2 regions of the Scytonema sp. NUACC21 genome follow, and region 2 is predicted to be linked to the other one. Evidence: predicted binding sites of a transcription regulator. Region 2 holds the regulator's gene; the other holds the start of a gene.

Region 1 (4,744 bases), on a different contig from region 2:
TAAAATCGCTGCTTCTCTGTGAAACCGCTCTTGCACTAATTGGTAAATTTGAGGATTGTGATGAATGGGTTTGAGTTGTTTAATGAGTAGTCGATAAAACGTAGTAAAACGTAGTAATTACCCGTTTTTCATCGTTCACTTTCGTGTACTCCTCTGTAGTCGTCATGAGTAGCAAGCGGATTCTAGACCCAACCACCTAGATGACGTAGTTCAGTAGGAATAGTTAGGCAGCCTACCCTGGCCTAACACACTCAACCGTGCAAGCAACTTTTGTTCGTCCGGTTCCAAAGCATCAAGCAGGGTTTGTGCCAAGATATTCTCGCGGAATTTCTGTTCAGTTGCCTCCAAACGATTCAGTAATTCATCCGCTGCTAGTCCTGGCTGCTGAATCACTTCTAACAGCCACTTCAGCAAGCGGGGATTACCATCAGCAATCTTGACAATCCGCTGAGTTCTTAAGGTCTGTCTAACTTCCCGATCTAAAGAAAAGCATATTTTATCAATATCACTGCGGCTCATCCCCGCCAAAGATTCCAAATGCAGGTGGTGAGGTGGTAAAGTATCTTCCTTTAAATAGCGACAGGTAACAATCAGCCGACTTTCTCCCTTGTTCTCCTCTAATGCCGCACAAATCGCTGCTAAAATCTCGTAAGCTTGAGCCGTTAAGAGCAGTGAGCCATCTTCAAGATTCGCTGTGGGGATGTTCTGCTCAAAATCATCCAGCACCAGCAGCAAAGGTTGGTTGTGCTCTTGTTCGATCGCCTCAAAAAAGTTTTGCAACCGCCCTTTAAGTGTTACCTTTGGTTCATTCAACAGTGCAGGGACATTAGCAAACCGTTCATACTTACTAGAAAGCTTATTCAGCAAACCCCTTTCATCCAAAGGCCCAATCAACACCACCCGTGCAAAGTTAGGACGCTGCGCCTCAACCCGCGTACATAACCGTGCCGCCAGAGTACTTTTGCCCAGTCCTCCCATCCCAGCAATAAACACGCCGATTTGGTCGCTTGTTTCCCGCAAAGCCCTCAGACAGCGTTGCAAAGGTCGTCTGCGTCCTACAAATTCAAACCGACTGGCAACTTTAATTTGATTGTGCTCATCGAGAAATTCTTGCTCTGGAACTGTAAACTTCAGCTTTTCACGATTTTTTGTTCTCAGCGGTGTCACCAGTTCTGCGATGGGACGCGTATCCCGATACACCCGCAACAAATGCCAGTCGCTGCATTTCTTATCAATCATCTCCAGCTGCGCCGCTTTCACAGCAGCTTCCACAGTCGCCCCCGTTGCCAAAGCTTGATAAAGTGCCTGGGCTGCCACAATACCCGTGCGGTCATACACAGGACGCGCCCAGCCTAAAACGATACCTGCCCCCGCCTTCACCAATGCTTGCGCCATTGAGGGTACTGTCCCTTTGTTAGGAACCTGTCCCGTATGGCAGCCTGAAAGAAAAGTTACACGGGGCCAGCGTCCGCGAAAGGCTTTGGCTAAGTCATTGACGGTGGTTAGTTGCAAATTCCCCACTTCATCCTCAGTGATAAAGCAGGGAGTATTATCTGGTAGGGTTGCCTGTTGTGGTAGCAAATTGGAGTAATCTTTTTGGGTATAAATTATGCCGTGTCCTGTGAGGTGAAAGACATCAAAATAATTATCTGGGTAGGATTTCACCAAATTGTCTAACTCTGCAACCGAACCGCTTTCCTCAACAATTAACGCCAAAGGCCGATCCTTGGTTGCTTGCAAAATGTTCGCTTCTTCTCGCTCAAATCCCAAGGGGGGAACTCTCGGATCTTCTGGCGAAGTTGCCATAAACAACAACCGCAACGGACGATTTTGCACACCAATCACTTGGGTTTGACGCTGCTGCACAGAACGCACTGGTAATACAGAAATATCCCGGCGTGCGATTAAAAACTCACTGCCATCATGTAGCAATTCCCAAGGCAAATGTGCCCCGGACTTGTTCTACAAAAGTATATCCGTCCATTTCCGGCATCATCACGTCGCAAATGATCATGTCTGGAATATCCTGCTCCAAAATTTCCAGTGCTTCGCGACCATTTTCGGCGGTGATGACTTCATAACCCCGGAATTCCAAATAATCCTTCACCAGCAAAATTAGGTTGGGGTCATCATCAATTAGTAGAAGTCGTTTGTGATCTTTCATGCTGGGTTCTTTCATAGCAGTGGCACTTGTCGCGCTTGATCCATCAAGGTCTTGAATAGTCATCCTCTCCGGTGGAATAGGTCGGTGTTGTGCTTTTTCCTACCTAACTTGACTTTGTTCGTGGAAGTCTCAAAAGTGGGGATCACTTTCAAGAAATTAGTTAACCAACGGCGAAAGTCTAGTGAGGATACGTAGAGCAGTAGTAATCATAATGCGTTATTATATATCGCTTTGAAAGTTGCGGGTTAAAAAACACTCAATAAATAATAATTGTTCAGAATAACCAAGTAAGTGTTACTCCTAAGATGCTCCCAAAAAATGGATAACCCGCACTTTCATGGACTTACTGCTGTGCCATATCCTTGAGGATATTAAGCTTTTATCAGAAGTTCACCAGAACTATTAGAGAAGTCTCGGGCAAAGGATGGGTCAAAAATGCATATTCTTCTACGTTATTTGCTTTCTTGTATAGTCCGCACAATTACGTCAGGGTTTGCGGTGTGATACCACAGCCTATCCGAGTAATCCTCTATTATCAGTCTAAAACAAAAAACTTGCAAGAGCCGTGGTTTTTGCTTCATAACAGGCTTTAGTAACTGTCATCTCGCCATTCTTAAAAATTTCAGCTTTCGATTTGACAGTTTCTAATGTTTCTAGAGAATTACATAGGGCTTTTTTCGTTGGTGGTGGTTTAGTGGTTGTTGGTATTTGAATGCTGGACTCAATCACTGTATTGTTACTCAATTCGCAGCTCCTGATTACTGTTCTATAACAATTTCCCAGCTTTGCAAACCAATTTACCCATATACCAATATTCGTTACTTACGGAAAAAAACCCGAAAGTTAGAAATAATTGAGTATTAATACTTAAGTGCTGGAAAAATAAAGTTCGGGAACCCGTACAACAGAAAATCTTGCCTTTATGTGCTATCGTTCGGTAAATTAGCACTCAGAAGTCGAGAGTGCTAACTTTGGAGAAAATGGTATGGCAGCAGTATCTCTTAGCGTTTCTACAGTTAAACCTCTAGGCGAGCGTGTATTCGTCAAAGTCAGTGCATCAGAAGAAAAGACCGCTGGTGGTCTGTATTTGCCCGACACTGCAAAAGAAAAGCCCCAAGTAGGCGAAGTTGTTGCAGTTGGTGAAGGCAAACTCAAGGACGATGGCAGCCGTCAGCCATTGGATGTCAAAGTAGGAGACAAAGTCCTTTACTCTAAGTACGCAGGTACCGACATCAAGCTGGGTACTGACGAGTACGTACTCCTTTCTGAAAAAGATATTCTAGCAATCGTTTCATAGTTATTGGTCATTAGTCATTGGTCATTGGTCTTGGTCATTAGTACAACACAAATGACAAAAGACAAAGGACAAAAGACATAAAGACAAAAGGCAAAGGACAAAAGGCAAAGGACTAATATGGCAAAGCGCATTATATACAACGAAAACGCACGTCGTGCATTAGAACGAGGCATGGACATTTTGGCTGAGGCGTCCTGGTGTATAAAATGAAACCGAAGAAGAAAACCCGCAAAAAGCGGGGACACCGCCAGGAAATCACCAGATTAATGATTGACTCCATCAGCCTGAATGGTTCGGTACTTTCTTCAGAAGAAACTGTAGCAACTGAAGCTCAAGCGAGTACAGCAGTTAGCGCGGAACCTGCCGAAACTGTCCAACCACCAGAAGCACCAGTGACAGAATAATTCGTAATTCGTAATGAAAAATTCCTGAATGACGAATGAATTAATCATTAATTCATTGAGGGTACTTACGAATTGAAGCGAAGCCACTTGACTGGTGCTGAAGAATCATAGGCTGTAGTTGATACTATAGAACCATCTACGACAACTGAAGCGTAAGAGGCTGAGATCCCCGTTGTTGGGAATTCAGCTGCTGAATAGATCGAAAAAGAGACACAAGAGGAAATCATGGCTCATAAGAAAGGAACAGGTAGTACACGCAACGGTCGTGACTCTAATGCTCAACGATTAGGTGTTAAGCGCTATGGCGGTCAAGTTGTTCGTGCGGGAAATATCCTTGTACGTCAGCGCGGCACCAAGTTTCACCCTGGTAACAACGTTGGCATAGGCAGTGATGACACTCTGTTTGCCTTAGTTGATGGTGTAGTGACTTTTGAACGTAAGGGCAAAACTCGCAAGAAAGTTAGCGTTTACCCTGCGGCTGAGGTAACTGAGACCGCTGAGGCAACTGCTGTTGCGTCATAACAAATTTGTGGTTTTGTTTTAAGAAAAATACTGCTTACTTTACAATTTGAGTGACGTAGGGTGGGCATTGCCCGCCTTTTTATTTCTGTGCCCCTCAAAGAATACCTAAGTGAAGAACCGCACCTCGTCCAGAGAAGAGGAAGGAAAATAGGTAATTTTAGTAATGGGAAGGAGTGTATGGTGGTGGACAGTGCCCACCCTACAATTGGAGCATTTCACTTAATTTAAGTGGAAGATTGTGAATGAGGTTAACCTATAAACTAAGAAACCGGAACCCAAACCTATCCAGGATAGAAAAGATATAACCCAAAAGGTTTGTTCTTCACTAAAACCAGCGGTTTGAAAATCTATTCTTGT
Region 2 (4,744 bases):
GTTTAATATCTTGTTGGTAATCTATATTCGTGTTAGCCAATAAACTTGTTTTTAGCTTTGATAGTTCTCCATCTCGTTCCAAACTTGGCAAGCGGTCTGGATTTGCTAGCAATGACACCATCACTGGTGCTTGCTTGGAGACAAATATAGCAGCATCTGGCTGCCCGGAAGGGGTAACGAGGTTGGGAGGAGCTTTGGTACTGTTACAACCAGCTGTACCAATCAAAAGTAGCACCAGAAGACAAGCGGTTATGGTCTTGAACAATAAGCGTTGTGTCATATTTATTACATAAACTTCTATGAACGCACAAACAAATATATAACTGCCTGGATTTAAAGACAGCGTCACTACTAGGACTTAGTTTAAATCGCGAACGCTCATTGCCTATACTCTCTAGGCATAAGTACTGCTCAGCCCATCCCCAGAAGGCAGGGGCTTGCGGCTCGTTCTTCGCTCAAAATTGTTATGCCTAATAAAAATAGTAAATTTTCAACTCGAATGGGAATATTAGGGGCAGTTAGTATTTTATGGTACAGGTGAAAATTATTCGGGCAGCCTTCCGTGAAATACAAAAACTACCATTTCGCGATCTCCAGACAGTCTATGACATCTTGTGTCGTTTAACTCAGGAAGAACGGACAAACACGATTGCTTTAAGCGGATACGACAACCTACGGCGAACTAGATCGGGCGAGTTGCGCGTTATCTGGCAACGAGAGTCAAGTGGGGACATTGTCGTCATAAAAGCTGGTTTACGTGGTGATGTTTATGACGATACATTTGAGATTCGCGATCGCGAATGTCCCATAACAATCACAGAACTTATAAACCCTCATGGAACCGAACTTGCTGAACATCCAGCTTACTACTGGAATCACCAACGAGATTCCGATTGGTACAAATTTGTATATAGTACTTATCGCTACTCACCTATATTGACTCGGTACCAAAGAGAAGTACTTGAACAACCACTCAGAACCTTGTTTGGATATAACCAATGGTTAACTGACATATTTAGGAATAGGGTTTGTGTAGTCCAAAGCGCTCCAGGAACTGGCAAAACAGTATGTGCTACTCTATTTGCCTGTGAAATTCATAAACAAAATGAATGCAATACAATGCTTATTGTGCCAGAAGCATTGCGCGGAACAAGCGAAAGGGCGAGAATTTGAAGCTTGTGTGGCTTTTTGTTTATTTGATGGAACTGGTGAACCATCTTTAGAAGAGACTTTTCAGTGGTACACGTTATTGACTCGTGCTCGTTCTCGATTACTAGTCGTGGTCACTTCAGAAGAATTAAATCGTATTAAATGTCATAAGTGTAATTACTTTGAAAAATGCGATCGCATCGATCCTCAAACAGCTATCAGTTGGATTACTGAGCTAGCTTGTGATGTCGATTTGAATCAAATGACCGATGATATTCAACAGCGTTTGTGGAGACGCTGCGAAACTGGTTATTTGTATTGGGATACTTACTTAGCTCTGGAATTGGCAGCAGTGAAGGAAGAGAATCTTTACCAGTGGGAACAAAAAGCGATTGCTCTTCAGGAAAAAACTTTTTGGTTTACTGATGCTTAGCTTTCCCCCTTTGAGGCAGGGTTCTTATCTCCAAAGGGAAGATTTTCTGCCAACATGAAGATACAGGCAATTATTGTAAGAACTTCATGACAGGCAAACCTTTCGAGCAAATCACCGAAATTCCTGTAGAGGAACTGGCACAACGTTTATCTGCAAAAGATCCAGATCTCCAGCTTGTAGACGTGCGCGAACCGCAAGAGCTGGAAATAGCTCGCATTGATGGTTTTGTCAATCTACCTTTGAGCAATTTTGCTGAATGGGGAGAGCAGATTCAGACTCGCTTGAATCCCCACGCTGAAACTCTCGTACTCTGCCATCATGGCGTCCGTTCTGCTCAGATGTGTCAGTGGTTGATCGCTCAAGGGTTTACAAATGTTAAAAATATCACAGGCGGAATAGATGCTTATTCAATTTTGGTTGACCCTTCAATTCCTCAGTACTAGTTTTGGGTTACCGAAGTGTTGATTATAACCGCTTGTGTGGCGTATTTAACTAACTTTTGCTATGTTTAAGCAAGTACGCGATCGCTCTTAATTCCTCTGAAGCAAGTGTCTCACTTGTTTCACTCACATCTATTTTTTTTGACTTAGGTAAAAATTGGTAACTTGAAATACAGCGATTGTGAGAAGCTTATGGAATCATCCAGGATGAGAGGGAAATCGTTGTACTCCAATTTCATTAGCTTTTTAACTAGATTCTTTTGTACTAAAAAATACTTTTATCAGGGGCTGTGCTGGAACTTTCTTTAATTTATTTCCATAGAAGTACATAATTTGATATCTTGCCTTAACAATATTAATCCTTTTTGGAGTTGTCTCCATTAACTTTTTCAAACTTTACTTAAAATTCGGCTTCAGTAAAAAACCCCTTATGCAAGTTCAGTTAACCAATCGGCAACAACATATACTTTGGGCAACCATACGTCATTACATTGCCACAGCAGAACCTGTCGGTTCCAAAGCTCTAGTTGAGGAATATAACCTTGGTGTGAGCTCGGCAACAATCCGCAATGTTATGGGCGCTTTGGAAAAATCAGGGTTCCTGTACCAACCCCATACTTCTGCCGGACGCGTACCTTCTGACTCCGGTTATCGGATTTATGTTGATCGGCTGATTACCCCTTCTGAAACCCTAGGACGGGAGGTAGAAGTGGTACTGCAACAACACCTTAAGTGGGAAGAGTGGAGTTTGGAAGCGCTTCTACAGGGAGCCGCACAGATTTTGTCAACCTTAAGTGGTTGCATCACCCTAATTACTATGCCACAAACCAATACTGCTGCGGTGCGACATCTACAATTAGTGCAAATTGAAGCGGGACGAGTCATGCTAATTGTGGTGACAGATGGATACGAGACTCATTCAGCAGTTATGGATCTACCTCATCCAAAGGATGATGTACAACCTGACACAGAAGCCATCGACCATAAGTTGCAAATAGTCTCTAACTTCTTGAATAGTCATCTGCGGGGTCGCGGTCTAGTAGAATTGGCTAATCTAGACTGGAGTGAACTAGATCGGGAATTTCAAAGCTATAGCGAGTTTGTCAAAAAGTCATTTGCAGAGTTAACTCGCCGCGCTTTTAAACCATCTGCAACACAGATTATGGTTCGCGGTATTGCTGAGGTTTTACGCCAACCTGAATTCTCTGAATTACAGCAAGTGCAAACGCTTATCCACCTGCTGGAAGAAGAACAAGACCAACTTTGGCAGTTAATATTTGAACAACCAGAAACTGAGGAAGTGGGCAAGCCTCGGGTTAATGTTCGTATCGGTGCTGAGAATCCCTTGGAACCCATACGGGGTTGCTCGTTGATTTCTTCCACTTACCGCCGAGGCTTAGTACCAGTAGGCAGTGTGGGAGTGCTTGGACCAACACGCCTGGATTATGAAAGTGCGATCGCAGTTGTGTCAGCAGCAGCTGATTACCTGTCGGAGGCGTTTAGTCTCTTCAATTCCTAACACTTGCTTCGCCTAAATTCAAAACTGATGGATTAATAGTTACTGTTAGGGACTTCTAAATTAAAAAATATCCAAGTTTTTCTTGTGGGACGATCGAGCATTCCATCCTCTAAGGTGGGTGGCAAGTGAATCCAGCCCAAATTCCGGGATAATTTATTTTTTAGAAGTTGTTTTGTGCTTAGTGATTAGTAATGACAAGTACTAACTACTAACGACTAACCCTTAACTACTAAAAACTTGAATTATGGTGAGAAAAATTGCATTTGGGTTACTTTGGCTGGGCTTTATTGTCTATGCTTTTGTCTTCGCACCTCCCAATCGACCCGACACATTCGAGTTGATTAAAAATCTTGCCACTGGGCAGTGGCAAGGAATCAACCCTCTTGTCGTGGCACTTTTTAATATCATGGGTGTTTGGCCTATGATTTACGGTACGCTCGTGTTTGCTGATGGTAGAGGGCAAAAAGTTCCTGCTTGGATTTTTGCCCTTGCTTCCTTTGGCGTTGGCGCGTTTGCTTTGCTGCCTTACCTATCTTTACGGGAACCCAATCCAAAGTTTCCCGGTGAAAAGAATCTTTTTCTGACAATACTGGATTCTCGCTTGACTGGTATTGCCTTAACTGTTGGCACTGCTGTTTTAGTCGCCTATGGTGTTAGGGGAGGAGACTGGGGAGATTTTTTGCATCAATGGCAAACTAGCCGCTTTATCCATGTCATGAGCATTGATTTTTGCCTGCTTTGCCTGTTATTTCCGGCGTTACTTAAAGACGATATGGCTCGTCGGGATATGGAAAATCCTCAGTTGTTCTGGTTAATAGCTTTGATCCCTTTGTTTGGTCCTTTGATTTACTTGTGCTTGCGTCCGCCTTTACCCAAAACGGGTATGGGCACTGTACACAATCAGCAACAACCAGCTGGAAACTAAATATTCATGAATAGAAAATTAGCTCTTTGGTCATTGTGGGCTGGATTTATAGCCTACATTTTATTTTTGGCTCCGCCACTACACCTAGAGGAAACTCTCACTTTACTAAAGAACATTGTGAGTCTGAATTGGTCAGAAATCAATGCTATTGTACTCTCAATATTCTCTCTCGTTGGTATTTTGCTATTGATTTACTGCGGTGTTTTGTTTTTTGATGGCAGAATGCAAGAGATTCCTTTTTGGCCCTTCGCTTTGGCAGGAGTAGGTGCGGGTATACT

The links. The regulator HrcA, encoded in region 2, represses chaperone genes, less so after heat shock. The targets are predictions, from matches to a motif close to TTAGCACTCNNGANTCNNGAGTGCTAA.
Region 1: the regulator HrcA is predicted to act here: its motif matches at 3,107-3,133, upstream of groES (co-chaperone GroES).

Annotation. Positions count from the first base shown of each region.
Region 1 is NZ_BAAFZH010000020.1:8,958-13,701, reverse strand. It holds partial or broken gene ACYRY3_RS01440 (protein kinase domain-containing protein) at 1-93, opposite strand, end outside; gene ACYRY3_RS01435 (CHAT domain-containing protein) at 211-1,944, opposite strand; partial or broken gene ACYRY3_RS01430 (response regulator) at 1,946-2,179, opposite strand; gene ACYRY3_RS01425 (hypothetical protein) at 2,705-2,908, opposite strand; gene groES (co-chaperone GroES) at 3,150-3,461, shown strand; partial or broken gene ACYRY3_RS01415 (bL21 family ribosomal protein) at 3,653-3,865, shown strand; gene rpmA (50S ribosomal protein L27) at 4,091-4,387, shown strand; gene ACYRY3_RS01405 (hypothetical protein) at 4,607-4,744, opposite strand, start outside.
Region 2 is NZ_BAAFZH010000106.1:171,583-176,326, reverse strand. It holds gene ACYRY3_RS38595 (DUF3352 domain-containing protein) at 1-280, opposite strand, end outside; gene ACYRY3_RS38590 (hypothetical protein) at 529-1,173, shown strand; gene ACYRY3_RS38585 (hypothetical protein) at 1,181-1,582, shown strand; gene ACYRY3_RS38580 (rhodanese-like domain-containing protein) at 1,669-2,025, shown strand; gene hrcA (heat-inducible transcriptional repressor HrcA) at 2,453-3,541, shown strand; gene ACYRY3_RS38570 (DUF2834 domain-containing protein) at 3,786-4,466, shown strand; gene ACYRY3_RS38565 (hypothetical protein) at 4,473-4,744, shown strand, end outside.